One region of the Bradyrhizobium sp. B124 genome, then DNA from elsewhere that is predicted to be linked to it. Evidence: predicted binding sites of a transcription regulator. Region 1 holds the regulator's gene; each other region holds the start of a gene.

Region 1 (7,380 bases):
CTGCTGCTGCGGCGGCGCCGGGTGTTTCCCGCCGTCGTGATGCTGGCTGCGGTCGCGGCGGGATTTGCGACGGCGACATGGAAGACCGCGCGGATCGCCCATGGCGTGTTGGCGCGGCCGATATATTCCGTGGCGCTGACCGGCTTTGTCGAGACGCGCGACGTCAGGGAGAAGACGGACCGCTTCGTGCTGCGCGTCGTGTCGATGGAAAGCCAGCGCGAGGTGCCAAAACTCGAGCGCGTCAGGCTCTCGGTGAAGAAGGGCACCGCGCCCGAGGTCGGCAGCTTCGTCGAATTGAAGGCGCGGCTGATGCCGCCGCTCGGGCCGCAGCGTCCGGGCTCCTATGATTTCGGCCGCGACCTCTATTTCCAGGGTATCGGCGCATCCGGTTTCGTGATGGGCGCGGTGAAGACCAGGGAGCCGCCGGCAACTGGTGGCCCTGCGTTGCGCTATGCCGCATTCATGCAGTGGCTGCGCGATGCCATCGACGCGCGCATCCGCACCACGCTGGACGGGGATCAGCGCGCGATCGCAACTGCACTACTCACCGGCCGGCGCGATGCGATCACGACGCCGGTCAACGACGCGATGTTCATCTCGGGGCTCGGCCATGTGCTGTCGATATCCGGCTACCACATGGCCGTGGTCGCGGGTGTCGTGTTCTTCACGATCCGTGCGCTGCTTGCGCTGTTTCCGGCGCTGACGGCCGGGCACCCGATCAAGAAATGGGCGGCGGCGGCCGCGCTCGTCGCGGCGGCGTTCTACCTGCTGCTGTCGGGGGCGGAGGTCGCGACCCAGCGATCGTTCTTCATGACGGCCGTGGTGCTGATCGCCGTGATCGTCGACCGCCGCGCGATCACCTTCCGCACGCTGGCGGTGGCGGCGCTGATCGTGCTCGCGATCGCGCCCGAAGCACTGGTGCATCCGAGCTTCCAGATGTCGTTTGCGGCGACGCTCGGGCTGGTGGCGCTGGTGCAGATCGGGCTGCCGAACCTGCTGGCGTCGCCCGATCATTCGGCGACCGCGCGCGTCGCGCTGTGGGGCGGGCGTGAGCTCACGATGCTGATGCTGGCCTCGCTGGTGGCGGGGCTCGCGACCACACCCTACGCCGCATTCCATTTCCACCGCGTGACGCCCTACGGGCTGCTGGCGAACCTCGCGGCGATGCCGGTGGTGTCGGCGGTCGTGATGCCGGCCGGCCTGCTCGGGCTGCTCGCCATGCCGTTCGGCTTCGACGGCGTGTTCTGGGCAATCATGGGGTTCGGCATCGATTGGATGATCCTGGTGACGCAATGGGTCGCAGCGCTCCCAGGCGCGGTCGGCCGGATGGCGGCGTTCGGAATCGGGCCGGTGGTCGTGGCAAGCGCCGGCCTCATCCTGCTCGGGCTTTTGCGCACGCCGCTGCGCTGGTCGGGGGCGGTGCTGTTGGTGGTGGCCTCGGTCTGGGCGCTGTGGGTGCCGCAGCCGGACGTGCTGGTCTCCGCCGACGGCCGCAACGTCGCGGTGCGGGGCGGCGACGGGCGGCTGCATCTGATGCACAGCGCGAAGGACGCATTTCTGGTCAAGGAGTGGCTGGCGGCGGATGCTGACGCGCGGACTGCCACGGATTCCTCGCTCGGCGAGGGTGTCTCCTGCGATCCGAGCGGCTGCGTGACGCAGGGGCCCGGCGGCGCCTTCGTCGCGCTGGCGACACGGCCGGAGGCGCTGGCCGATGATTGCGAGCGTGCGGCGCTGATCGTGACCGCGCGGCCGGCACCGCGGGGCTGCGCGGCTTCGGTGATCGATGCCGAGCGGTTGCGGCGCCACGGCGCGCTGGTGCTGCGGCGCATCAGGGACGGCTATGCCATCGATGCGGTCAAGCCCGGCGGGATCGACCGGCCGTGGTCGCCGGCGGTTCCCGGCGACGGTGAGGTTGAGACGACGTTGCGCGCACCCGCCAGCGCGCCGCGGCCCGTCGTCGATGCGACGCCGGCCGAGACCGATTTGCAGGGCGAAGATTAGCCGTTGTCGGGTGAGGGGCCGGTCGGCAACTCGAACAGGCCGAGATGGTATTCGTCGGAGTCAGGGCCAGCGTCGGGCTTCTTGACGAGGGTGAAGGAAGCCTCGGGGAATCGCTCCCAGACCTTCAGGTCGTCAGCCGTCACCGTCAGCCAGCCGAACCGGAACATGTAGCGGCCCGGCTCCGTGACGCGTCCAGCCTTTTGCCATGTGACCTTGTCGACCACCACGCACGTCCTCCGTGCCCGATGATGCGCCAAGGCGCGCGCCGACGCAATTCTCCAGCTGCGCCCCGGAACCCGGCGTCCGGGGTCGCTCGAAATCGCTTAGGTCATCCGCCGCCGAACAGCTCATTCCGCGGCGGCGATGCGTTCAACCCAAAAACAGCGACGCAAATGCAGAGGGCCGCCGCTCCACAACCTTCGGCTTCTGCTCGACCGGCGGATGCAGCGCCGGCAATTGCAGCACGCTGACGCGTTGTCCCTCGACGAGCTGGGTCACCAGCACATGGCTGCCGTCGGGGAATTCGACCGCGTCATGATGGCGATCGGGAACGTCGGGCTCGACTTCGTTGAACACGCCGACGCGGAAGTTCATCGTCTTGGTCCAGATCCACCGGCTGTCGTAGCGAACGTTCTCGGCGAAAGCGAGCTCGGTGCCCGGCAGCATGCAGACCGCGACAGTGGGGTCGGTCTCCGAAGCAAAGCCGCGGGTCGACGTGCCGCGGAAAGTCGTGGTGATCAGCGTCTCTCCAACAATGGCGGGGCGCGACGCCACGGCGTGCAGACTATAGTCACACATCGGATGGCTCCTCTGTTCGAGGTAGCGACCCGTGCCTCTCCTTGAGGCATAGGGCCTCTACCAGAGTGGACGATAGCGAACGAGTGTCTCCTCGTTTCTGGGCGATTGTACGACTGGTCGACGAAACGCCCTGATCACAAACACGCGACGCTGCGCGAGAGGTATCGGAGCGCGTCGGGCAGGCTGCACGTTACGCTATCTTTCAAAGAACGATCCGATGTGTTGCTCGTTCCCCGCCGCCGCAAGTATTTGAAATTCAGTATTTGCGATAGAGGCCGATCAGCTTGCCCTGGATGCGGACCCGGTTCGGCGGCAGGATGCGCACTTCATAGGCGGTGTTGGCCGGCTCCAGAGCGATCGACGCGCCGCGGCGGCGGAAGCGCTTCAGGGTGGCTTCCTCCTCGTCGATCAGTGCCACCACGATGTCGCCGGTGTTGGCGACGTCGTTGCGCTGGATCAGCGCCATGTCGCCGTCGAGGATGCCGGCGTCGACCATCGAGTCGCCGCGCACTTCCAGCGCATAGTGCTCGCCGGCGCCGAGCATGTCGGGCGGTACGCTGATGGTGTGGCTGCGGGTCTGCAGCGCCTCGATCGGCGTACCGGCGGCGATCCGGCCCATCACGGGGACCGCGACCGGACGGTTGCCGTCGTCCTCGGCGATCGGCGGCGTGCTGGTGCGCTTGCCGAGGGTGCCTTCGATCACGCTCGGCGTGAAGCCGCGGCGGCCGTTGCCGCCGCCGGCCGAGAGTTCGGGCAGCTTGATGACTTCGATGGCGCGGGCGCGGTTGGGCAGGCGGCGGATGAAGCCGCGCTCCTCCAGCGCAGTGATCAGGCGGTGGATTCCGGACTTCGAGCGCAGGTCGAGCGCATCCTTCATCTCGTCGAACGAGGGCGGTACGCCGGCCTCCTTCAGACGTTCATTGATGAAACGCAGAAGTTCGTACTGTTTGCGCGTGAGCATCTCGAGTATTCCCCCGGTTGGTAGCGTCGTTCGATTCCGAGACTTTTCAGGCGGGGCCAGACCTCAGGAGCACGGTGCTCGTCACAAGCGCTCCCTCGCGGCCTCCCATTTGTACACACCAGTACTCGAAACAAATCATGAACGGACACTATATGTTCGATATGTGTTCCGCAACCACTTAATTTCCGGTGAACGCATCCGGCGAGCGCACAAGCGATGCGGTCTGCGCTGTCACTTGGGCAGTGTCAGGATCTCGCATTCGCTGCCTTTGGCGGCGGCGGGCGCAAACGGCGGACGCACGAGAAGTGCCCGTGCCGCAGCGAGATTCCCGAGCAGCGACGAGTCCTGCTGCATGACAGGCGTTGCGATCAGCGTGCCGTCCTCGCGCTCCTCGAGGCGGGCGCGCAGATAGTCCTCGCGCTGGTCGTTGGCGGCGATGTCGCGGCCGAGCAATGCGCTCTCGCGGCGATGATGAACAGCTTTTCGGCCGCTCAGCGCCCGAATCAACGGCACCAGAAACAGGAAGGCGCAGACATAGGAGGACACCGGATTGCCGGGCAGGCCGATCACCCGCATCGCGCCGAGCCGGCCATGCATCATCGGCTTGCCGGGCCGCATCGCGATCCGCCAGAACGCCATCTCGACGCCTTCGGCTTCCAGCGACTGCTTGACCAGGTCGTGGTCGCCGACCGAGGCGCCGCCGGTCGTGATCAGGATGTCGGCACCCGTCTCTCGGGCCCGGCGGATGCCGGCGGTGGTGGCCTCCACCGTGTCGGCGGCAATCCCGAGATCGACGGTCTCGGCGCCTTCGGCGCGCGCCAGCGCCCGCAGCGCATAGCCGTTGGAATAGACGATCTGGCCGGGGCCGGGCGTCGAGCCCGGCATCACCAGCTCGTCGCCGGTCGCCAGCACCGCGACCTTCGGACGGCGGTGCACCGCGAGGTCCGGATAGTTCATGGCGGCCGCCAGCGACAGCGCGCGATCGGAGAGGCGGCTGCCGGCATCGAGCAGCACGTCGCCTTCACGGAAGTCGACGCCGGCCGGGCGGATATGCCGTCCGGCGGCAGCTAGCTCGGTGATCGTGATGTGGTCGCCGTCGACGGCAGTGTCTTCCTGGATGATGACGGCGTCGGCGCCATGGGGGATCACGCCGCCGGTGAAGATCCGCACCGCTTCGCCGGCGCCGACCGTGCGCTCGAACGGCCGGCCGGCGGCGACTTCGCCAATCACCCTGAGCCGGGCCTTCAGATCACCAGCGTCGACCGCGCGCACGGCATAGCCGTCCATCGCCGACATCGGCTGCGGCGGCTGGGTGCGCCGCGCGGCGAGGTCGCGCGCCAGGGTGCGGTGGTAGGCGGCATCGAGCGCGACCATCTCCTCCGGTAGCGGTTCGGCGCCGGCGAGGACGGCGGACAGGGCATCGGCAACCGGCATCAGGGCCACGCTCGGAGCTCCTTCAATCCAAATGTTCAATACCAAGTGCAGTCAGAGCCCTCGCCACGTCATCCGTCGATGTCACGTGGATGGCATGAAGGCCACGCGCCCGCGCGCCCTCGATGTTGGCGGCCAGGTCGTCGAAGAACAGGATCCGCGACGCCGGCACGCCGATGGCTTTTACCACATGATCGTAGGCCTCGGCGTCGGGTTTCCGAAATCCGATCGTCGAGGACAGGAAAACGTTGCGGAAATGGCTGAGCAGCTCGGCATGGATGACCGAGAAATGCGCAACGTGCGCCGGATTGGTGTTGGAGAAAGCGTAGAGCGGCATCCGCCTGGCGGCGGTGGCGAGCAGGGGTGCAATCCCCGGCATCTCGCCGGTGAAGATCGCATTCCAGCCTTCGAGGAACTGTGCATCGGTGAGGTTGACGCCGAGCGTCCGGCGCAGGTTTTCGAAGAACGCCGCGTCGTCGATCCGGCCGATCTCGTGATGCTTGAAGCTGTCGTCGACGACAAATCGCGTGGCGAGGTCGGCCGGCGCGCAGCCGGCATGCCGCGCCCAGCGCGCCATCACCTTCTCGAAGTCGATGTCGAGCACGACGCGGCCGATATCGAACAGCAGCACGTCGACGGAATCGGGAGAGAGTTGCGAGGTCATTGCGTGAAACCGTGTACGAGAATTGCGGGCGGGCGGCAATGTCCCCGATTTGTGCGGCAGGCATGCGACGAAGGCAGCGGGGTGTCGTCCCTGCGAAAGCAGGGACCCATAACCACAGAGGCGTGTTGTTGATGAGGGCTGTGACCCCAGCGTCGCGCAACAATGGGCACTTGGGGTAATGGGTCCTGGCTTTCGCCAGGACGACGATGAGGATGGTTCTCGCGCGATATGACGCACTGTCATTGCGTACTTCATCTCGGTGTCATCGCCCGGCTTGATGTGCGGACCGGGCGACCCGGTATTCCAGAGACGCCGGTGCTTGAATCGAGAAGCCGCAGCGTACTTGATCGCCCGGTCAGGTGTTCAGGCCAGGCGATGACAGTTGGAGCGAGGACGCAGCTTCGCACTCTCGCGACATCATTTGCCCGAGCCTTGCTCTTCGTTCCGCCGTCTCTCTTGAAGAGGGCGCAAGGAAAGCCGGATGCCGATGGCACCCATGGGACCGAGCAATGAATTGAACTTCGGATAAAGCGAAGAAGTTTTGCTGCGGGGTTTGCGCCGGGCAAATCAGTGATTGGGCTTACGGGCTTCGATGCGCAGCGACTTGCTGCTTGCCGGGCAGACCTCTCATATCCTGGAAAGCGCCAGGCCGAGGTAGGCGATGAGCGCGCCGGTGCTGAGGATGACGACGACGAGCGCCTGCTCTGAACGTGCCTGCAGGGTTTTTCGGCTCACGGCGATGATGCTCCATCCTTCAAGATCATGCTGTCCAACTCACGTCGGCTGATATCCGTTCCGGTTCCTGCCCGGGAACTTTCATCCATGTCAGCCGCGCGGGCGCGCTCGGTCTCCTCTCGTTCCGGGCCAGAAACGCGCAACGCCGCCCGCATTGAAATACGACGGGCGGCGTTGGTTCTAGCCCCAGGAGGAATGGCAAAATCCTGACGTTATGGATACGCGCGAGCGAGCAATAAGGTTCAGTCTTCGACCCGTATGAATCCGGTAACTCCGAAGGAGCAAAGGAAAGCGCCGGGGCGAGGTCTAGGATGGTGTGACCAAGTTGCTCTGGCCTCAGCGTGTACCCCCTCGCTGGGGCCCTTTGTTTGGGTCGCGGAGCTCCCGGCACAGCGGGCAACGCGCAGCGAGTTCACTCGGCGTCCTTGCCCGGACGAGCACGCGCTCGAAGCGCCTCAACGGCGTCAGCCAGCGGCAAAACGGAGACGGCCCCGGGGCGCTCGCGGAGGCTCACGGTTCCTTGTTGCGCTTCGCGTTGCCCGACGACCGCCACGACTGGAATACTCGCCTCATGCGCGGCAACGATCCGTCGCGACAGGGTGTCGGCGCTGGCGAACAGGACGCCTCTGACGCCTTCAGCTTCGAGCGCATCAAGAACCTTGACCGCGTATTCGGAGTGATCACGAGATCGGCGCGACCGCGACCTGGTCGGGCGACAGCCAGAACGGCAGCGCGCCGGCATGATGTTCAAGCAGCATCGCGATGAAGCGACCGATTGAACCGAATACGG
Region 2 (7,380 bases), 3.4 Mb from region 1:
GGAGGAATTGCGCAGTGACGCCGAACGTCACGGCCACACCGCGACCGTCGCATTCCACGGCCTGCCCGTCGTCACGGTGAAGCCGGCCTCGTTCAAGCGCTGCCTCGCCAACCTCGTTTCCAACGCGGCGCGCCACGCCAACACGATCTCGATCACCGGCCAGCGCGACCATCGCTATCTCAACATCACGGTCGACGACGACGGCCCCGGCATCCCCGCCGACATGCGCGAGGAAGTGTTCAAGCCCTTCCTGCGGCTCGACGACGCCCGCAACCAGGACGAAGGCGGCAGCGGCCTCGGACTTGCGATCGCGCGCGACATCGCCCGCTCGCATGGCGGCGACATCATGCTCGGCGAAAGCCCGATGGGCGGCCTGCGCGCGGCGGTGCGGATACCGGTATAGCTACCAGCGGTAAGACAGGGTGCCGATCACCTGACGCCGTTCGCCGGCATAGCAGTAGCCGGACTGGCAGGTCTGGTAGCGCGTGTCGAACAGATTGGTCGCGTTCAAGCGCGCGGTGGCGCCGAGCAATCGCCGATCCAGCTTGCCGAGATCGTAGTCGATCACGGCATCGAACAACGTTCTCGCCGCATTCTGGAACGTATTCTGGTCGTTGCCGAAGTTGGTCCCGATATAACGGACACCGAGGCCAAGCCCGAGCCCTTCGACGGGGACGCCGGACTGGAACGTGTATTTGCCGAAGGCGGCGAAGGAATTCCTCGGAATGCCGGAGAGCTCGTTGCCGGTCGTATCCGGGTTGCCCTGCGTGATCACGACGTTGAGATGGGTGTAGGCGGCAGTGAAATCAAATCCCTGCTTGAGCGCCAGCTTCGCCTCGAGCTCCACGCCCTTCGATTCGACCTGCCCGGTTGCCGCCTGGAACGCCATGTTGCTCGGATCGGTGCGCAGCACATTGTCCTGCGTGATGTCGAACACCGCGGCGGTCAACAGCACCGGCACCTGCGGCATCTGATACTTGATGCCGATTTCCTTCTGCTCGCCGGTGGTCGGCTTGAACGGCGATCCCGATGCGTCGACGCCGACCTGCGGGGCGAATGCCGTCGCGTAGCTGACATAAGGCGCAATGCCGTTGTCGAAGACGTAAGCGAGGCCCGCGCGGCCCGTGAAGGCGGTCGCCTTCTGCGTTGACGGCATGCCGTCCAGGCCTGCGGTCGTCGTCTGCGGGACCCAGCTCTGGCGGCCATTGAGCGTCAGGATGAAGCCGCCGAGCCTGGCCTGCTCCTGCGCATAGACCCCTACCTCGTCGGTCGACTGCTTGTTGAAGATCGAGAATGCCGGCGACGCGATCGCCTGGGCACCGTAGTTCATCGTCAGGAGATTGAGATCGGGAGCCGGCCCGTAGCCGATCTTGTCGTTGTAGTAGGAGTGGCCGTAGTCGACGCCGAACAGCGCCGTGTTCTTGATCGCGCCGAGCATGAACTTGGCTTCGGCCTGATTGTCGAGCGTCACGGTATTGAAGCTATCCAGGATCCGCCAGGCGGAGCGCGACGCGAGATTGGTGCTGCTGTCGATGGAGTCGATCTGGGTGTATTTCGCGTCGGTGTCGACCTGATAGAAGCGGAAGCTCTGCCGCACCGTCCAGACGTCGTCGACATTGTGCTCGAACGCGTAACCGATGCGATATTGCTTCTGATCCATGGCGCTGAAGGCCGGATCATTCGAGTAGATGTTGGTCAATCGTCCGTCGGGCGCGCGGAAGTTGCCGATGCTCGCGGCGGTTCGGCTGCTTTGATACTCGCTGAGGATCGTGAAGGACGTATCGACGTCCGGCCGCCAGGTCAGCGCAGGCGCGATATAGGCGCGATCGTCGTCGTTGCCGGGATACCAGGTCTTCGCGTCACGGAGCAAACCCGTCAGCCGGTAGTACAGCTGATCGCTGCCGGGCACCGGACCACCGACATCGAAGCTGCCCTGGTAACGGTCGTAGGTGCCACCCTGCAGCTGTATCTCACCGAATGTGGTCAACGGCGGCCGCTTGGTGGTGACGTCCACGATGCCGCCCGGAGAGCCAAGGCCGTAAAGACCCGAGGCCGGGCCACGGAGGATCGACACGCTGTCGAGACCGTAAGGTTCGATCTTGGGAATGGCGAAGTTGCCGCCGCCCTGGCGCAGGCCGTCGCGATAGATCCCAGTATAGGTCGCATCGAAGCCGCGGATGTAGAAACTATCGAACCGGGGATCATAGCCGAACGCGGTGGTCGTGACGCCGGGCGTGTAATTGACGGCGTCCTTAAGCGTCTGAACGTTACGATCCCTGAGCTCCTTTTGCGTGACCACCGAAAGCGACTGCGGCGTCTCGATCAGCGCGGTGTTGGTCTTGGTGCCGGCCGTGCTGCCGGTCGCAACGTAGCCGGTCGTCGTACCGATCGTGCCGGCCGCGCCTTGCGACCGCGGAGCCTGGTTCTGAGCGGGCGCCGCAGCAGTGCGGCGTCGGCTCACCACGGTGGTGCGCGAAGACCTGGTGTTCCGACTTGAAGCGACGGCGCTACGCTTCCTTGCAGCGCCAGGTTCATCCACGGTTACGGCTGGAAGCACGCTGACATTGTTCTGCGGAGAGCTCGCTTGTGCCTGAGCGCTGGCGACGTTTGCATCCATCGGCACAAGCATGACCGAACCGAGAAACGCTGCGTTGATCGCAGCCGTTGATGCAAGCAAGCTGCGCTTGCTCCGCGACGAAGCCATTCCCACCAAGCAATCCCACATTTCCCCAGGCCGATCGAGCCGCGTGCTCGTCATTGAGCGGGCTCGATTGGGGCGGACTTCTATCGACGGGATGCGCGAAATTCCACACGCGCAAAATAGAATCCATTGAAGCGCGCGATGCACGACACTGGAACGATTCAAGATGCGCGACACTGGAGCGATTCAAAAAGACATGTTGTCGCAGCAAGCTTTTCAGCACGAGGAATTCGCTGCACGTCCTCGCTCTCTCAGAGAGTCTCACGTGCGAGGCACGCAGCGATCATTCAATGATGTTGATGTCGCCCCGCAATGCCGTCGTGCATTGGGCGCGGCCGCGACCAACACCGGACATCATGTTTGACATCCAATCCATTGAAGGTGAGAGGCCGCCGTGCGCCGAGACGCGCGCTTGACGTCAACGGTCGGCGACAATGGTTAAGCGAATACGCCTACGTGACGGAGTTGGCGCACACGGTCCAACGGCATCATTGCAAGAAAGGTCGCCAGAACGCACGCCCGATGACAGGCAGCGCAAAACCGCTTGGCAATCTTGTCACGGGCTGCTCGCAATGATGGTGGTGCAAAACGGCACGTCCTCTCAACATGAAAGAGGACGTGCTCAGGGCGCGCGGCGACAATCGAAGGCGCTGCGCCTACTTCTGCTTGGGCAGGAGGCCCTTCAGCTTTTCCATATCCTTGACGTTCATCTTCATGCCGCCGGGCATGATGATGTCACCGGGCTTCTGGTCGCTCTTGCAGGCGCCGAGCCATTTCGCCTCGATGGTCATCGTGGTGTCGCGGGAGCCGGCCGCGCCGCCCTCCGCGTGCGAGCTGCTCTTGACCGTGTAGGCGGAATTGAAATCGCCGACGATCTCGGCATGGCTCTTCATCGACATGCCGGCGACGCTGCACACGCTGTCGCTGACATAGCCGGTCGCGGTCTTCTGGATGTCCTGCTTGGAGCAGACTTCCTTGGCCATCGGCGAGGCCGCCGCGCTCATCTCCTTGTCGGTGGTCTCGTCGGTGCAGTGCTGCATGGTGATTTCGGGCATCGGCCCGCCGGTGCGCACCATCTTCATCTCCCACAGACCCGCCTTGCGGGTCGGCAGGTCGAGGGCGCTCGCAGCACCGGTGGACAGGACAAGGCAAACAGCAGAACCAAGCAAGGCAAGCTGTCGGGTCATGCGGTGAGCTCCCGGCTGAACGATCGAAGGATTTGGAGCGCGCTCAGTAGAGCGTGCGCACCGGCCTCTGGGCCGAACCATAGGGTACCCAGCGGCAGGCAAAGGAGATGTAGCCGCCCGGATAGCGCTGCATCGCAAGGAACTTGACCACCTTGCCGTAGGAAGCGCAGTGATCGACGGCGAGCTGCCGCGCGTCGGTCTGGGCCGCCAGCGAATAGGCGATGATACCGCCGGTATCATTGCCCTTGAACGGCGGCACCGGCTGCATCCAGTCGGCTTGCGCCGGACCAACGGCCAGCATCCCGCTAACGGCAACCAGGCACGCGGCCAATTTCGTTCGCATCGCAGACTCCATTTCGCTGGCGACCAACATAGAGTGCGCCGGCGACCATGGAAAGAACGAGCCGGCTGCTGGAGGTGGACTTCTCCGCAGGTGTTGCCGCGCTGCACTTGACCTTGCCGGGGCTTCACGGCACCGTTCGCCGCATCTGATCATCGGGTGGATTCCCATGCGCAACCTGTTCAACTCCCGCAATAAACTCAACCATAAGCTCGGCCTCGGCGCCGCGCTCGTGGTCGGCCTTCTGGCGTTCGGGGGCACGGCTCAGGCCGCCAATCCGTTCGAACTGAATTTCGGCCTATCCGGCCCGCGCTATGACGGCAATGTGGCCCCCTGCGAACGGGCGCTGCCGGTCATCAGCTCACAATTCCAGGAAAAGGAAGCCACCTTCTGGAATTCGCCGCTCGTGATCACCGGTTTCAACCGGATTCACGAAACCGCCTTCCGCCCCTGGCAGTCAGACAATATTCCGCGCCGCTATTGCTCGGGCGACGCGATGCTGAGCGACGGCAAGGTGCGCAAGGTGCACTATTCGATCATCGAGGACGGCGGTTTTGCCGGCGTCAGCGACTGGATCAGCATCGCTCCGGGCGTCGAATGGTGCGTCGCCGGGCTCGACCGCAACTGGGCCTATAACCCGTCCTGCAAGGCCGCCCGGCCCTGATCTCCGACCAGTTCGGTCAAAACGGAAGCCGCCGCCATCCAGCCGGCGGCTTTTTGTTCTTGAAATGTTCTAGCGGCCTGCTAGGCTCTGAATGGTCGCGTGAGGGGAGCGTTTGATGCCTCGGTTGGTCACAATTTCCCGATTTCTGATTTCAGTTGCCTTTGTTCTGTGTGGTGCGATGGGGGCCTCGGCCCAGGATCGCCGGCAGAATGCGCCCGGCGAGTTCGATTTCTATGTGCTGTCGCTGTCGTGGTCGCCCTCGTTCTGCGAGGCGGCGAGCGAGCGCGGCAACAACGGCCGCGGCACGCAGGCGCAATGCGGCGGACGGCCATACTCATTCGTGGTGCACGGGCTGTGGCCACAATATGAGCGGGGCTTTCCGGAATACTGCCAGCGCCCTTCGCCCCGCCTCGCCCGCAACATCATGACCTCGATGCTCGACCTGATGCCGGCGCCCGGGCTGATCTACAACGAGTGGGACAAGCACGGCACCTGCTCCGGCCTCGGCGAACGGGCCTATTTCGAAGCCATCCGCAAGGCCCGCGCCGCGGTGAAGATCCCCGAGGAATTCCTGCAATTGACGGAGCCGAAGACGATCGCGCCCGACGAGCTGGAGACGGCGTTCATCAAGGCCAATCCGGGGCTCAGCAACTCCGCGATCTCGGTGACCTGCGACAGCAAGCGGCTCAGCGAGGTGCGGATCTGCCTCAGCAAGGATCTGCAATTCCGTTCCTGCGAGGAAATCGATCGCCGCGCCTGCCGCCGCGATCAGGTGCTGATGCCGCCGGTTCGCGGCGGCTGAAGTCTCGTCCGCGTCACGGCCGCGCAAACGCGCGTTGTCGCGCCGAGTGTCCCGGCCATGGACGCCATCACGAAACTAACGAGATAAGGCATAGATGCCCGGGACAGGCCGGGCATGACGCAGTACAACATGCGCACCCTCTGGAGCGCAGCGTCATCGCATGAACTATCGTCACGCCTTTCATGCCGGCAGCTTTGCCGACGTCATCAAGCACATCGTGCTGGTGCGCATGCTCACCTACCTGCAGGAGAAGCAGGCGCCGTTCCGCGTCATCGACACCCATGCCGGCGCCGGCCTGTATGATTTGACGTCGAGCGAAGCGCAGCGCGGCGGCGAATGGCTGACCGGCATCGCGCGACTGATGCAGGCGCGGCTGTCCGACAAGGCGTTGCCGCTGATCGCGCCCTATCTCGACATCGTCAGAGCATTCAACCCGCGAGGCGAGCTGAAAGCCTATCCCGGCTCGCCGTTGATCGCGCGGGCGCTGCTGCGTCCGCAAGACCGTATGACGGCCTGCGAGATCGAGCCCGTTGCGCGCAAGCAATTGATCGATGCATTGCGACGCGATGTGCAGGCGCGCGTCGTCGATCTCGACGGCTGGGTGGCGCTGCCCGCATTCGTGCCGCCGAACGAACGGCGCGGCCTGGTGCTGATCGATCCGCCTTTCGAAGCGAAGGACGAGTTCGAGCGGCTGGCGAGTGCCTTCACCGAAGCGTTTGCGAAGTGGCCGACCGGCACGTATCTTTTGTGGTACCCCGTAAAAACCCGGAGAGCTACCGACGAGCTCGCGCGCAGCGTGGCTGCAGCAACAGCGAGCAGTCGGCCCGCGGGCAAATGCTTGCGTTTGGAATTCAGTGTGGCGCCGCAAGAAACCGGCGCAGGCCTCGTTTCCACCGGCCTTTTGATAGTGAATCCGCCGTGGACGCTGGCGGGCGAGCTGAAGATCATCTTGTCCGAACTCGAGAGACCGCTTGGTCAAGGCGGCGCCGGACGCTTCAGACTCGAAACGCCTAAACCTTGATCGGTAGCACCCACTGAAAAGTTCTATTTGAGCATAGGCAACGCGCGCGGAACCGTATTATGCTCATCCTGTTACGACTGGCTTTACGTTCCGCTTCCGCGAATGGTTGCGGCGGAGTGACAAGGCCGAAATAAATCCAGGCAGACCGGTGGCGTGACGCCGGCCTGTTCAGGTGGCCAAGCTTCCGACAAGCGAATGTCGGTCAACCGCTACGCGGCGTGCGCGTAGCGGTGGAGCAATACGGGGGAGGAGTTTCCCGATGGCCATGACTGGGACAGTCAAGTTCTTCAACGGAGAGCGTGGCTACGGCTTCATCAAGCCTGATGATGGCGGCCGCGATGTGTTCGTTCACATCACAGCTGTCGAGCGTGCAGGATTGAAGGACCTGACTGAAGGACAGCGCATTACGTTCGAGGTTGAACCCGACAAGAAGGGCAAGGGCCCGAAGGCGGTCAACCTGGTGGTTTCATGATGAGCGCGCGGTGCGCGACTCGTCGTGAACGGCGAATGAAGCGTTGCGTGTGAGTTGACTGCCGGGCGCGTGGCTCGCGCTCGCTGCACGACCACCTGCATGATGCGGACGCGATTGACGGTGCCCGCATATCCGGTGCGTGCGGCCGTCCGACTGGTTTCGCGGACGCCGCGGCGTTCATGCAGTTGCGCGT
Region 3 (7,380 bases), 340 kb from region 1:
CGATGCCCTCGATCTTCTTCTCTTTCACGAGATCGGCGATGCGCTCGACCATCGTCGCCTTGTTCACCTGATAGGGAATCTCGGTGATGATGATCGCTTCGCGATCCTTCCTGATGGTGTCGATCGCCACCTTGCCGCGCATCACGATCGAGCCGCGGCCGAGATGGTAGGCCGAGCGGATGCCCTGGCGGCCCAGGATGATGCCGCCGGTCGGGAAGTCCGGTCCGGGAATGATATCGATCAACTCGTCGATCGTGAGCGCCGGATTGTCGATCAGCGCCACGCAGGCGTCGACGACCTCGCCGAGGTTGTGCGGCGGGATGTTGGTTGCCATGCCGACGGCGATGCCGCCGGCGCCATTGACCAGGAGGTTCGGGAAGCGGGCCGGCAGAACCACCGGCTCTTTCTCGGAGTTGTCGTAGTTCGGCTGGAAATCGACGGTGTCCATGTCGATGTCGGCCAGAACGGCAAGCGCCGCCTTGGTCAGCCGTGCCTCGGTATATCGATAGGCCGCCGGCGGATCGCCGTCGACCGAGCCGAAATTGCCCTGGCCGTCGATCAGCGGCACCCGCAGCGAGAAGTCCTGCGCCATGCGGACCATCGCGTCGTAAATCGACTGGTCGCCATGCGGATGATATTTACCGATCACGTCGCCGACGACGCGCGCGGACTTGACGTATTTCTTGTCCGGCGTGTGTCCCTGCTCATGCATCGAATAGAGGATGCGCCGGTGCACCGGCTTGAGCCCGTCGCGCGCATCGGGCAACGCACGGGACACGATCACGCTCATCGCGTAATCGAGGTAGGACTTCTTCATCTCGTCGAGAATGGAAACGGGACGAATATCTGAGGGCACCGGCGGCTCGCCGGGCTTGTCGTCTTCGGGTTCGGACAAAGGGGAAATCCGGTCAGTTCTGCTGGGGAATCATATAGACCATCGAGGGCCTGATAACCACCCTTGCGCGGCTCCGGCAAGCCGTTTTTCCCTTCGTTTTTTCATGCACTTACCGGCCGCATTGCAGATTTGCGACGCGCCCGCTTTGCCCGGCGGTTGCGAGGTCGCGAAGACCTGGTGGAACCGGCCTTCGCAACGCCCTGATCGTCCGATTATTGGCCGAAAATCACCGCGTGCATGATCCGCCCGGGCATGAAGGTGAACAGCCCGGCAATGACCAGCGCGCCGAAGAAAATGCCGATCATCGTGAACTTGTGGCGGCGGACATTGTGGCTCCGCGCGGCCGTCACGCCGAGCACCAGCATGACCAGCGAGAAGATCGACAGCAGGTGGATCGGGCTCCACGGGCCCACCAGCTTGATCTGATGGATCCAGAACGAGCTCCCGGCGACCACCAGCATCAGGATCACCCAGATCCAGCCCAGCGTCCGGTGCGGCAGCGTGCCTTTCGGTGCGGCGAGCTGGATGGAGCCGAGCACGAAGGCAGCCATCGCGGCAAAGGCATGGAGCGGGATCGCAGGCGCAGCGTCGAGCAATGGCGCGAGGCTCATGATGGCAGCCCTCGAGTGAAGCTCACGACCAGACGTCGCTTGCCGCAGGCCAATGTAAATATCATTCACATTAGCCTGTGTCAAAGTCTGGGGAACTCGCGCTAGTTGCCATCAGATAAGCACGCTACGGCGGTAGGTTAGATAGTTATCCTCATAATTCACATGAGAAAATTATCGCGGCAAGCCGCAGCGCCACTCCGGGAAATGACCTTCACGGAAACGCCGACCGACGGAATAGTCAAAGCTTCGGCCAACCAGTTGCCCAGAAAGCGCTGCTTCCGTACCTATTCCGACCAACCTCACGCAAAGATGCCCGCACTCAAGTTGGCTTCGACAGCACATGACCAACGTCCTATTCGTCTGCAGCGCCAACCGTCTGCGCAGTCCTACTGCAGAGCAGGTCTTTTCGACGTGGCCTGGCGTCGAGACGGACTCGGCTGGCATCTCGTCCGGTGCAAGCGTCCTGCTGTCCTCCGAACAGATCGATTGGGCCGACATCATTTTTGTGATGGAGAAGACCCATCGCAACAAGCTCAGGAGCCGGTTTCGGTCTCACCTGAACAACAAGCGCGTCATCTGTCTCGACATTCCCGACGACTATGAGTTCATGGATCCGGTCTTGGTCCGGATGCTTGAAAATCGTGTCGGTCGCTTCATTGCTCAGGCCGCACCGACCACACGAGACGAGCCGGACGAGCCCGCCCCGTAGGCCGTTTTGCGAACGAACATCAGAACGGGATGTCGTCGTCCATGTCGCTGTTGCGGCTGCCGCCGCCGGCGGCGACCGCTCGGCGCGGCGCCGAGCTGACCGGACCGGACGAGCCGAAATCGCTGCCGCCGCCATCATCGGCGAAGCTGCCGCCTCCGCCGCTCCGCCCGTCGAGCATGGTGAGGTTGGAGTTGAAGCCCTGCAGCACGACCTCGGTCGAGTACTTCTCGACGCCGCTCTGGTCGGTCCATTTGCGGGTCTGCAACTGACCCTCGATGTACACCTTGGCGCCCTTCTTCAGATACTGCTCGGCGACCTTGCAGAGGCCTTCGTTGAAGATCACGACGCGGTGCCACTCGGTCTTTTCCTTGCGCTCGCCGGTGCCCTTGTCGCGCCAGGTCTCCGAGGTGGCGATGGAAAGATTTGCGATCGGACGGCCGTCCTGCGTCCGCCGGATCTCCGGATCCTTGCCGAGGTTTCCAACCAGGATCACCTTGTTCACGCTTCCTGCCATCGCATCATCTCCACTCAAAAACCGGGCGCCGGACATCGGCAGCCACTCTCAACCATCGCCACTTACTTGCAGGCGTCGCGAATGACCTATACGGCCGGTGCCGGCTCGATGCCCTCGCCGTCGCGCGGTTATCCACGATTATCGAGATATAGCACCGCAGCCGACGCTGTTCCAGTTTTGTTCGCCACAACCAGCCGTAGAAGCGGCCGATGGCCATGGCGTGGCTGCCGATTTCGCTCCCAGTCACCAGCGGGCTCCGACGCCTTACAAAAATGCAAGTTAAATCAAAGCCTTGACTTGCAGATAGCTTCTTCCGCGAGTGTTGCATTTGGGAGACGGCGTTTGCGGTTGAATCAGCGTATAGCTACCACCCATCAGATGGGCGCTCGCGTCTGAGATCGCGCTTCGGGACCTTTGGAAGCCGATTGGGGAGCTGGGGTTTGATTATGAAGAAGTTTTTGCTCGGTACGGTTGCTCTAGTTGCGTTTGCCGCGCCCGCCGCGGCTGCCGATCTCGCGGCGCGCCCCTACACCAAGGCGCCGCCGATGATTGCTGCCGTCTATGACTGGAGCGGCTTCTACATCGGCGCCAACGGCGGCTGGGGCTCGAGCCACAATTGCTGGGACCAGGTCCCGGGCGGCATCTTCATCGGCTCGGATGGTTGCCATGATGCGACCGGCGGCGTTGCCGGTGGCCAGATCGGCTATCGCTGGCAGGCTGGCACCTGGGTGTTCGGCCTTGAAGCGCAGGGCGACTGGGCCGACCTGAAGGGCAGCAACAACAGCGCGATCTTCCCGGGTCTGTTCACCAACCAGAGCAAGATCGACGCGTTCGGCCTGTTCACCGGCCAGATCGGCTACGCCGTCAACAACGTGCTGCTGTACGCCAAGGGCGGTGCGGCGTTGACCGACAACCGCTTCAGCACCTACTTCATGCCGACCGGCGTACTTGCCGGTCGCGCGAGCGACACTCGCTGGGGCGGCACCATCGGCGCCGGCATCGAAGTCGGCTTCGCGCCGAACTGGACCGCTGGTGTCGAATACGACCACCTGTTCATGCAGGACAAGACCTACAACCTCACCACCCCGACCGGCGCGCTGTTCAGCAGCATCCGCGATCGCCAGGACGTCGACCTCGTCACCGTCCGCGTGAACTACAAGTGGGGTGGCCCGGTGGTTGCGCGCTACTGATCGCGCGACACGGATTTGATCCAGACGAAAGGCCGGCCTCGCGCCGGCCTTTTTGTTTGCCTGGTCGGCTTGTTTGTGTGGTCGGTGCGCTCCGCCGCAGCTGTGGTTCGTCAACGGCGGCGCCGCGGTCGGCGACATCCTGCATCGCTACAATGCAGGGCTCGCGCCACCCTCGGTCTCGGCCAGCGACACGCGCTGGGGATGGACCGCCGGCGCCGGCGTCGAATACATGTTCGCCGCCAACTGGTCGGCCAAGCTCGAGTACAACTACATCGATCTCGGCAAGGTCGCGCCGATCCAGTACACGCCCGCGATCAACGATCGCTCGGAGTGGAAGGACACGTTCCACACCGTCAAGCTCGGCATCAATTACCACTTCAAGGCGGCGAGCCCGGTCGTATCAGCAAAATACTGAGCTACCGGCGGCCGCGCGGCGCATCTGCACAGCGAACACAGGAGCCGGCCTTGCGCCGGCTTTTTCGTTGCGTGCAAGCGCGCGCCTCGTGCGGGCCATTTTCCGTGCATTGTGGTTTCACGGATACACAACTTCCAAGATTTCTATGTAGAAACACCTGATCGTCACACGACACTGCTGTGACGTTCCCTTCAATGTTTGAAGGGACAACGAGAAAATGGGACTGGGACTTTGAAAATCAGGAATGCTTTGCTGGCATCGGCCGGCATGTTTGCCCTCAGCGCAATTGCACCGGCAATGGCCGCCGATATGGCGGCCCGCGCGCCTTACGTGAAGGCTCCGCCGCCGGCCGCGATCTACAACTGGACCGGCTTCTACATCGGCGGCTTCGGTGGCTATGCCAGCGAGGAATCCGGCAACCCGAAGATGGAAGGCGGCTTCGCCGGCGGCACCATCGGCTACAACTGGCAGACCAGCAACATCGTGTACGGCCTCGAGGCCGACGGCGCCTGGGCTGACGTCGACGCTTCGGCCAGCACGCTCGGCGTCACTGTGAAGAGCAAGGTCGACGCGCTCGGCACCGCGCGCGGCCGCATCGGCTTCGCCGTCGACAAGGTGCTGTTCTACGGCACCGGCGGCTACGCCTGGGTCGACAACAAGATCAGCGTCAGCGCGCTCGGCGTGACCGCTTCGCAGAGCAACTTCCACTCCGGCTGGACCGTCGGCGCCGGCATCGAGGCGTTCATCGCGCCGCAGTGGTCGGTCAAGGGCGAGTACCTGTATCGCAGCCTCGGCAGCGAGACCTACTTCGGCGTGCCTTCCCCCGACCTCAACCTGCACAGCGTCCAGTTCGGCGTGAACTATCACTTCGGCGGCCCGATCGTCGCCAAGTACTAAGCCAAGTACTAAGTTCGATCTGCGATCAGATCACACGGAAAGGCCGGCCTCGCGCCGGCCTTTTTCCGTCGGAGCGTTTTCGAGCGAAGTGGATCCCGGTTCGCGTAAAAGAAAACGCGTCAAAAAAGGCTCTGGCGGAACCGGACCCTGCTGACGGCTGCTGCCATCAGGCAAACTATCCGTTGATGGACGCGACTCAGCACTGGAAATTGTCGGCCGTTCTTCCTACGTTCCAGTCTTCTCACCCATCGGCGCAAGGTCCCGGCAGCACCGGGGATGCGCGCCCAAAAGGCGCCCGATCATGCGCCCGGAAATGTCGCTATGGATGAAGTGCTCAAGGCGAAGCGCCAACAGAACGCCGGGTCCTCATCGCGCGCCATCACGATCCGCGGCGCGCGCGAACACAATCTGAAGAACATCGACGTCGAGATTCCGCGCGACAAGCTCGTGGTGTTCACCGGCCTGTCCGGCTCCGGCAAGTCGTCGCTCGCATTCGACACCATCTATGCCGAGGGCCAGCGCCGCTACGTCGAGTCGCTGTCGGCCTATGCGCGCCAGTTCCTCGAGATGATGCAGAAGCCGGATGTCGACCAGATCGACGGCCTGTCGCCCGCGATCTCGATCGAGCAGAAGACCACGTCGAAGAACCCGCGCTCCACCGTCGGCACCGTCACCGAGATCTACGACTATATGCGCCTGCTGTGGGCGCGCGTCGGCGTGCCCTATTCGCCGGCCACGGGCCTTCCGATCGAGAGCCAGATCGTCTCGCAGATGGTCGACCGCGTGCTGGCGCTGCCGGAAGGCACCCGCCTCTATCTGCTGGCGCCGGTCGTGCGCGGCCGCAAGGGCGAGTACAAGAAGGAGCTCGCCGAGTATCTCAAGAAGGGCTTTCAGCGCGTCAAGATCGACGGCACCTTCCATGAGCTGTCGGAGGCGCCCGCGCTCGACAAGAAATTCCCGCACGACATCGACGTCGTGGTCGACCGCATCGTGGTGCGCCCCGATCTCTCCCAGCGCCTCGCGGAAAGTTTTGAAACCGCGCTGAAGCTCGCCGAGGGCCTCGCCGTGATCGAGTATGCCGATGCGCCGGCGGCGGCACCGGCCGAGGACAAGAAGAAGACCGCAAAAATCCACGACAAGAGCGGGCCCGAGCGCATCCTGTTCTCGGAGAAGTTCGCCTGCCCGGTTTCCGGCTTCACGATCCCCGAGATCGAGCCGCGCCTGTTCTCGTTCAACAACCCCTATGGCGCGTGCCCTGCCTGCGGCGGCCTCGGCGTCGAGCAGCATATCGACGAGGACCTGGTCATCCCCGACAAGGAGCTGACCTTGCGCAAGGGCGCGATCGCGCCGTGGGCGAAATCGTCCTCGCCCTATTACATCCAGACCCTGACCGCGCTCGGCAAGCACTACAAGTTCACGCTCGACACCAAGTGGAAGGACCTGACCAAGAAGGTGCAGGCCGCGCTGCTGCACGGCTCCGGCGACGACGAGATCAAGTTCTCCTATGAGGACGGCGTCCGCTCCTACGACACCAAGAAGCCGTTCGAGGGCGTCGTCACCAACATCAACCGCCGCTACCGCGAAACCGAGAGCGAATGGGCGCGCGAGGAGCTCGGCAAGTATTTCTCCGACGTGCCCTGCGCCGGCTGCAACGGCTATCGGCTGAAACCGGAGGCGCTGTGCGTCAAGATCGGCGGCAAACACATCGGCGAGATCTCCGAGCTCTCGGTCAGGCGCGCCGGCGAATGGTTCGAGACCGTGCCGGAGGCGCTGAATGCGCAGCAGAACGAGATCGCGACGCGCATCCTGAAAGAAATCCGCGAGCGCCTGACCTTCCTGCTCGACGTCGGCCTCAACTATCTGACGCTGTCGCGCTCGTCGGGCACGCTGTCCGGCGGCGAGAGCCAGCGCATCCGCCTGGCCTCGCAGATCGGCTCGGGCCTGACCGGCGTGCTCTACGTGCTGGACGAGCCGTCGATCGGCCTGCACCAGCGCGACAACGCCCGCCTGCTCGACACGCTGAAGCGGCTCCGCGACCTCGGCAATACCGTGGTCGTGGTCGAGCATGACGAGGACGCGATCCGGCTTGCCGACTATGTGCTCGATATCGGGCCCGGCGCCGGTATGCATGGCGGCCACATCGTCGCCG
Region 4 (7,380 bases), 1.1 Mb from region 1:
GATGAAGGGTGCGGCCGAGAATATTGGATCTGTCAATGCCGAACTCAGCAGAAGGAGCCGGGAACTCGGAATCAGAACGATCGACGCCTCCGACATCGCATGCGGACGAACAACGCCGTGTGCCAATTACAAGAGCGATCTCCTGCACCTGACGCCATCCGGATACGAAGCCCTGACCAGGATCGCAAAGCAAGGCATTGGTTCATCGTAGGCTGCGCGGGAGCCATCAATGACGCTGAGGTGCGACCTGGTCTGCTAGCTCAGCATCGAGATGATCGATTGCAGCTGATCGGATGCCGACGCCACGAGCCCGTCGAACGACGTCTGGCCGTGCGCCGCCGCCCGCAAGATGCATTCTGCAACGGCCGCCTTGAGACCGAACACGGATTGATCGGCCGGCACGCTTGCCATCACCGTCTCCAGCGCGTCGCGCATCGTCTGGATCAGTTCGGAGCTGAATTTCATGGCTATCCTCCGCGTGCTCAGGATAGACCGGGCGCGCCACGCCACCACTCACAAGCCCGCGATTCCGGATTGCCTTTTCTTAATGCAATGACAAGCCGATGAATCGGCGAAGCGCTAGAGCTCCTTCTCGGCCAGCTTGCGGAAATCGTCGGGCACCGAACGAACGACCTCCAGCGCCGCCGAACCGTATCCGATCGCATCCCAGCCAAAACGATCGCGGACCTTGTCGATGGCACAGTCCGCGGCCCAGCGGGCCATCCCGATCGGACTTCCAGGGCGAAGCGCTTGATCGGCCAGTCCGAGCGGGAGCTCGAGCGCAAGATCCCAGTTCTCCTCGAGATGTGACACCGAGATTGCCAGCAACGAAATGATTTTCTCGCTTGGGTGGTCAGCAAGCGTGGCGCGCACCAGCTTCTCGGCGAGGCTGGCGAGGATCACCGTCGTGCACACGGGCGCATCGAGCGTCATCGAGCGCGTCACCGATTTCAGGCCGGCGAAGCGAACGCGCACCGTCACGGTTCGTCCAGGCCGGGATTTCGCCCGGAGCCGCGTGGCGACGCGGTCGGCGAGATGAAGCAGCGTCGGCCGAATGACCTGCTCGATCGCGGGCTTTCGGCCAAGCGCCGATTGTGCTCCTGCCGATCGCGCGCGCCGATGCGGGGTGAGTTGTCGCGGATCGCGATTCCAGGCCAGCGCGGCGAGTTTCTCGCCCGCCGCCGGACCGAGCAGCCGCGTCAGCGACCGCTCCGACAATTTGGCGAGTTGACCGATCGTCGAGACGCCGATCGCGTCCAGTCGTGTCCTGGTGACCGGCCCTACTCCCCACATCAATTCGACCGGCAGTTCGTGTAGGAATCGGAGCTCGGCGTCGGGATCGACGACGACAAGTCCATCGGGCTTTGCGACCTGCGAGGCGATCTTCGCCAGATGCTTGGTGCGGGCGACGCCCACCGAGATCGCAAGGCCGAGCTCAGTGCGCACGCGCCGCCGGATCGCCGCGGCTATTTCGGCGGGCGTTCCGAACAGATGCGTGCAGCCTGCAACGTCAGCAAACGCCTCGTCGATCGAAATGCGCTCGACGAGCGGCGTGAAGTCGCCGATCACCTTGATGGCTGCGTCACCCAGCCTTTGGTAATCGCTGAAGTGGCCGCCGACGAAGATCAGTTGCGGGCAGAGCCGGCGAGCTTCCCGTCCCGACATGCCGCCGTACACCCCGAAGTCCTTGGCCTCATAGGACGCGGCAAGCACAACCCCGCCTCCGACGGCGATCGGCTTGCCTCGCAGCGACGGCTCAAGCAGCTGCTCGACCGACGCGTAAAACGCATCCAGGTCCGCGTGAAGGATGGTGGCTGCGGCTGCCATCTCAACCCGTTCATCCCTGACCTGACCAAAACTGCTCGTCCTTGGACGCTACGATAGTTAAAAGAACAAAACAAGAACAAATTCAACTCCAGTCGACCAGGAATGGCCGCCGGTGCTGGCGATCTCCCGGCGAACGTTGGGCGCGCTGTGGTGCCAAGCATCGATGCGGGCTGCCGATCGCTGTCGAAGCAATCACCGCGAGGCGGTTGAGAGGTCGCTCGACGTCCACGGGCGTTCTCTGCCGAGGACGAGCGCGATTGCGCGCAGCTCTCGCGTCCCGCTGCGCCAGCTCGCTCATGAGCCGGCGTTGTTTGACGAACAGGCTTTTTCGGATAGAGATCAAGGCATGACCGACCACTCTCATCAGGTGGACTTCCAGGCTGCGGCCTCGCTTTACAAATGGCCTTCTCTCGGCAATTCCAGGCGAGAGGATCGCGCGCCCTATATGATCGTCAACGGAACGCTCGACCAATGCATCCGGGACTTCATGGGCAAGCCCGAGAAGACCCGGCATCTCTACGAGATCCGGACCACGTCGCAGCCTCCCCTCGTGCCGGATGTGCTGTCGCCCGAGCACGTGATCGAGCTCTCCAGGCTTCGCGAGTTCCTCTGAGGCGCTTCAGCGGACGTGACCCTGACGCGTCTCGTTCGCAGGCAGACTTATCCATCTGTCGTGCGCCGGAAGGCGCATTGTTTGCCTCTCGGGGAGCCGCTACACTTGCCTGACTCTCCGAGTGACGGACGTCCGCGCCGGCATGATTGATCCGCTTCGGCCTCGTCTGCGGTTCGCACATCGCCGGCACGGGAGCGGAGCGGCTGCACGACCGGTTGCCGGGGCATCGAGAGGCGCCACATGAGGTTCAATCTGGCGATCTTGAGCGTGCTGGCCGCAAGACCCGAGCAACGGATTCCGCTTGAAGAGGTCAGCCGCGAAGTCAAGCGCATGATCGCCGCGGGCGATGCAGCCACGAAGCTGAAGCGATCGTCGGAGCTAGGCGACGCCGACGTCTTCCAATCCGGATGGGCTTCGATCAATGAGGCCGGGCTGCAGATCACGGACTCCGGCCTCGCGCTATGGCGCTCGCTTGAAGCATCCCGCGTCGAACAGGAACTCAGCGAGCAGGAGCTCGGCGAGCAGAACCTCAAGGAGCGGGAGCCCGGCGAACGGCAAACGGAGCCCGTGGAGACGGTTGCTGCCGACCCGCGCGATGCGATCAGCGATGCCGTTGCCGAACGGCCCGACGCGATTGATCGGCAAGTCCCTCGGGTGATGGAAGCAGGCCTTGCCGATCGCACGACCTTGGGCACAAGCCGCGCAATGGCAGCACCCGACCCACCCGCGCGCGCGCCGATCATCCCCGAGCCGGCATTTGGCTCCATTCACGAGCCGGACCGAAACGTTTCCCGGCTCTCGCACTTTGTAAAACTCCTCGGCACCGGCATCCCGCGATTTGCCCGGGCGCGGCGGCGGCGCTCCGAGGACGACGTGCCGGATCGGAAAGCGGTCAAGGGCGTCGGAATGCCGGGGCTGGCCGTTGCGTGCCTCAGCCTGATCTCGGTCGTTGCGTGCGTTGCCGCAGCGCTTGCACTCGGCCAGATCACCTCGCTGAAGTCGGACAACGCCACGCTGCGGCGCGAGCTGATCCCGTTGAGGGAACGTCTCGTACGACTCGAACAGGACGCAGCGAAACGCGAGGCCGCCCAGCAGGACGAAGCGCAAGAAAGGGTCCGGGCGGAAAAGAAAGCCTCTGACGCCGGTAGCGAGCACGCCGCGCTCAATCTGTCGCGGGAAGAAATCCAGTTGATCAGGGAGTACATCAAGGCCGCGCCATCGGCCGGCGCGGCCGGACCGCCGATCAACGTCGGCGATCCCGTCACCGGCGGAATGATCCCGCTGCCGTCATCGTTGATCGAGAAGGTGCCCCGGCTCGTCGGTGCGCGATTTGCCACCCGCAACGGCGTCATCGTCATCAGCACACGCAACAGTCGACGCGTCGATGCCGTGCTGACGGCGAATTAGATCTGCGCAGAAGGCGTCGATTGTCGCGCGCGGACAGAGAGATTGCGGGGGGAACGGCAAGTGGGCCGACGGTCCAAGGCATCGTCACCAACGGCCCAGCGCTGCCACTGAGCGCTGCAACGGGGTCCGGGCGGTGGACGCAGTCTAGCCTACCAATTTGGAGCAGCGAATTCCCTGCATATCAGGGCAATAACAGGGACTTCGCTGCGTTTCATTGCCTCCGAATGGCCGCTCCGTGGCAAAAGTCCAATGAATGAAGATTCTTTCGATGGATCGGGAACGGAAGTTAACAGGGGAATATACTGCGATAACAGGGAAGCGGATTCGCGGTAGCAGGACAAGGAGTGCGCGCCGCGCCCCGCGGAGGCGTTTGCAGGCCGCTTTGCGCAAGGAGGAATATGTTAACAGAAGCTAAACGTCGCCGGGGGCGTCCGCGCGGCAGCATAGTGAGGAATGCTGATTTTTACGCTCAGGTCTGGGTTGCTGTCCGGCTCCTGCGCATTCGCATTTACGTTGAGACCAGGAAGACCCAGCCAAATTGGCGAAGCCGCAGACCCCCTTCCATCAGCAAGGTCTGCCGTAAGTTAGCGATACTCGGGGGGATTCACAACGTTGTGGGTGGGAACATCAAATACGTAGCCGCGGCTTCTGCCCAACAAAGGAAAAAATGGCTTAGATTCAAAATTGGTCCCGCAAGATTGACGCCCACGCCAAGCGCCAAGGGAAACGTCTTTTCGCGCCATAGCATAACGAATGCAACAACGCTGCGCCGCAGCTACCTTACCGCGAATGACATGGCACAACATAACCGGGGTGTGCACAACATGTGGATGAATCTATGCCGGCAACACCTCGGTGTGGCGCCCAAGAATTATAGGGCGATCGCTGGCCCCTCCCGCGGCAAGTAATTTTAGTTCGACTTTTCCGCGCAACATTACTCGTCCGATCAGGATTATTTAAGTGCTCCGACAACCTCGGAGTACGCGATTTGACCCAAAAGAAGCAGACTTCCCCTATCCCGGCGCCCCCTCAGCAGGCCGTCGGCGCAGCAGTTAGAAGCCGCACGGCAACGAACGCTGGCCTGGTAGAAATCCAGATTCAATATCGCGCGGTAGCGGACCTCCTGTTGGACGCGCGCAATCCGCGCCAGCATTCCCAACATCAAGTTGCTCAGCTTGCGGATAGCATCCGAGAGTTTGGCTTCGTGATGCCCATTGTCATCGATGACAAGGGAAACGTGATCGTCGGCCACGGGCGGGTCCTTGCGGCCAAGAAGCTCGGAATGGCGAAAATACCCGTGGTCGAGATCCGGCACCTGTCGTCCGCCCAGCTGAAGGCGCTCAGGATTGCGGACAACAAACTGGCACTGAATGCGCATTGGGACGAGCGCCTTCTGGGCGAAAGCCTCCTGGAGCTGAAGGCGCTCGACCAGGATTTTGATCTGTCGGTGACGGGCTTCACCCTGCCCGAAATCGATTTGACGATTCAGAAGCTTACTGAGGCACCCGTCGATGACCTCGAAGATAGCAGCTCTGTCACAGGAGTGCCGGTCTGCCAGGTCGGTGATCTTTGGCAGCTCGGCAGCCACCGCGTCTATTGCGGCGACGCGAGATCGGAGTCCAGCTTCGACGAACTCATGCGAGACGAACGCGGCGATGCCGTCATCATCGATCCGCCCTTCAACGTTCCCATCCACGGCCACGTCTCCGGCAACGGGAAAACTGTCCACCGCGAATTTGCTCAAGGTGTCGGCGAGCTCAGCAGAGACGAATTTATTCGCTTCCTGGCCGAGAGCTGCGGGCTGCTTGCGAAGTTCAGCAAAGATGGCGCAATCCATTTCGTCTTCATGGACTGGGCGCACCTTGACGAGCTTCTTGCCGCCGGCCGCGAGACTTATAGCGAATTGAAGAACGTCGCCGTCTGGGTCAAGAGTGCTGCGGGAATGGGATCGCTGTACCGCTCCCAGCATGAACTCGTATGTGTCTACAAGTCAGGCACGGCGCGGCACACGAACAACATCGAGCTCGGCAAGCATGGCCGAAATCGCACTAACGTTTGGAAATACGACAGCGCCAGCACCCAAGCTCGAAAGGGCAATAATGTCCTCGAACTGCATCCAACCGTCAAGCCGGTCCAGCTTGTGATGGACGCTCTGCTGGATTGCTCGCACCGCGGCGAAATCGTCATCGACTCCTTTTTGGGCAGCGGCACCACGCTGCTCGCGGCAGAGCGGACGGGCCGCGCCTGTCGCGGGATCGAGCTCGATCCTCTGTATATTGATACGGCGATCCGACGTTGGCAGAATCTGACCGGGCAGGATGCCGTCCGGTTATCGGATGGAAAGCGGTTCGCCGAGATTGAATCTGAAGCGGAAGCGACCGGTGAGTGAGGGCGCGGGACATAACGGCAAGGTGGGCTACCGAAACCCGCCGGTAAGAACGCGGTTCAAAAAGGGGCAGTCCGGGAATCCACGCGGGCGTCCGAAAAAGATTACTAAGGAATTTCACGCCGGAAGGATTCTGCAATCCATCGACAAAGAGGAAATCGTCGTCAACGTCAACGGCAAACGCAAACGAATGTCAAAGGCAGAAATCCACTTTCGGCAGTTATTCTTCAAAGCGATTAAGGGGGATCTTACCGTGGCAAAGCTCCTATCAAAGATGGCAAAGCAACATTTCGGTCCAGAAGCCGAAGGACCATCAGACATAGAATTTGTCGTGCGCCAGAAGTGAAGTGATTCACCCCAGATCAAGCTTGATGTCGAGACAGGTTTAATGAGCGCGGAACCACGAACGAACGACACACGATTCAAGAAGGGGCGTTCAGGCAATCCGAAGGGTCGCCCAAAGCAAACGAAGCGACCAATGTCTGTCGGGTTTCTGTTTCGCAAAGTTTCACAGGAGGAAATCCGAATTGAGGTCGACGGAGGCGTGGTCAAGATGTCACTCTGGGACGCCTATGTAAGACAGATCTATACAATGGCCCTTAATAAGGACATCAGCGCGGCGCGCTTGTTAGATGAACTGCGCAGACAGTTTCCTGGGGATCCTTTGCCTGGTGAGAAGATAACATTTGGTATCACCGAAGCAGACGAGAGGCTCTGAAACGAGCCGATGCCAGGCTCATAAGTGAATAACCAGGGAGCACCAAGGCGCATTTTGCTGCTACTCAGTGAGCGACATCGCGACCATGACGGCCTTCGATCATTCAGGAGAGTTGGTCTTCGAGCGGCACCCGAGAGACGCTGAGAGCGTCTATTCAGCCGATGGCCGGAGGACTGGATCAAAGGTGAAGTCCCCGAAGCATATCGCCGTGTCCGGCATGTCCGGATTGCCGCCTCGTGGGGAATCAGTCGCCAAGTCCCGTGTGGCGCTCGCGTAGAGCGGTCCCCTGCGCTTTTGGCTTCGAGGGGCTGTTGTCAAAGCGCTCAGATTGCTCCCACCGCGGCGGCCGGTGCCCGCATTGGCCTAAGGTCAGAGCACCCCGCCACCGCGACGAGCCGTGTGACGGAGGCGAAGGCACTAAAAGACCGG

Evidence for each region. Region 1 encodes LexA, which represses DNA repair genes until DNA is damaged. Its sites were predicted from a motif close to TGTTCNNNNTGTGTTCNG; they were not measured.
Region 2: the regulator LexA is predicted to act here: its motif matches at 4,947-4,964, upstream of AAFG13_RS33305 (ribonuclease T2).
Region 3: the regulator LexA is predicted to act here: its motif matches at 2,897-2,914, upstream of AAFG13_RS04080 (single-stranded DNA-binding protein).
Region 4: the regulator LexA is predicted to act here: its motif matches at 1,889-1,906, upstream of dinB (DNA polymerase IV).

What each region holds. Positions count from the first base shown of each region.
Region 1 is NZ_CP152413.1:1,222,695-1,230,074, reverse strand. Features, by position in the region: gene AAFG13_RS05655 (ComEC/Rec2 family competence protein) at 1-2,001, shown strand, start outside; gene AAFG13_RS05650 (hypothetical protein) at 1,998-2,225, opposite strand; gene AAFG13_RS05645 (hypothetical protein) at 2,371-2,799, opposite strand; gene lexA (transcriptional repressor LexA) at 3,056-3,760, opposite strand; gene glp (gephyrin-like molybdotransferase Glp) at 3,992-5,203, opposite strand; gene AAFG13_RS05630 (HAD family phosphatase) at 5,217-5,855, opposite strand; gene AAFG13_RS05625 (His/Gly/Thr/Pro-type tRNA ligase C-terminal domain-containing protein) at 7,003-7,332, opposite strand; gene thrS (threonine--tRNA ligase) at 7,271-7,380, opposite strand, start outside.
Region 2 is NZ_CP152413.1:6,985,200-6,992,579, reverse strand. Features, by position in the region: gene AAFG13_RS33330 (ATP-binding protein) at 1-403, shown strand, start outside; gene AAFG13_RS33325 (TonB-dependent siderophore receptor) at 404-2,461, opposite strand; gene AAFG13_RS33320 (DUF3617 family protein) at 3,358-3,888, opposite strand; gene AAFG13_RS33315 (hypothetical protein) at 3,932-4,231, opposite strand; gene AAFG13_RS33310 (hypothetical protein) at 4,398-4,892, shown strand; gene AAFG13_RS33305 (ribonuclease T2) at 5,071-5,694, shown strand; gene rlmJ (23S rRNA (adenine(2030)-N(6))-methyltransferase RlmJ) at 5,855-6,715, shown strand; gene AAFG13_RS33295 (cold-shock protein) at 6,975-7,187, shown strand.
Region 3 is NZ_CP152413.1:878,422-885,801, reverse strand. Features, by position in the region: gene gyrA (DNA gyrase subunit A) at 1-895, opposite strand, end outside; gene AAFG13_RS04090 (DUF2306 domain-containing protein) at 1,108-1,506, opposite strand; gene AAFG13_RS04085 (low molecular weight protein tyrosine phosphatase family protein) at 1,847-2,215, shown strand; gene AAFG13_RS04080 (single-stranded DNA-binding protein) at 2,235-2,729, opposite strand; gene AAFG13_RS04075 (outer membrane beta-barrel protein) at 3,176-3,919, shown strand; partial or broken gene AAFG13_RS04070 (outer membrane beta-barrel protein) at 4,008-4,334, shown strand; gene AAFG13_RS04065 (outer membrane beta-barrel protein) at 4,572-5,231, shown strand; gene uvrA (excinuclease ABC subunit UvrA) at 5,553-7,380, shown strand, end outside.
Region 4 is NZ_CP152413.1:79,171-86,550, reverse strand. Features, by position in the region: gene AAFG13_RS00315 (GDSL-type esterase/lipase family protein) at 1-211, shown strand, start outside; gene AAFG13_RS00310 (hypothetical protein) at 256-465, opposite strand; gene dinB (DNA polymerase IV) at 580-1,827, opposite strand; gene AAFG13_RS00300 (hypothetical protein) at 2,174-2,440, shown strand; gene AAFG13_RS00295 (hypothetical protein) at 2,702-3,847, shown strand; gene AAFG13_RS00290 (DNA methyltransferase) at 4,836-6,236, shown strand; gene AAFG13_RS00285 (DUF5681 domain-containing protein) at 6,229-6,579, shown strand; gene AAFG13_RS00280 (DUF5681 domain-containing protein) at 6,622-6,951, shown strand.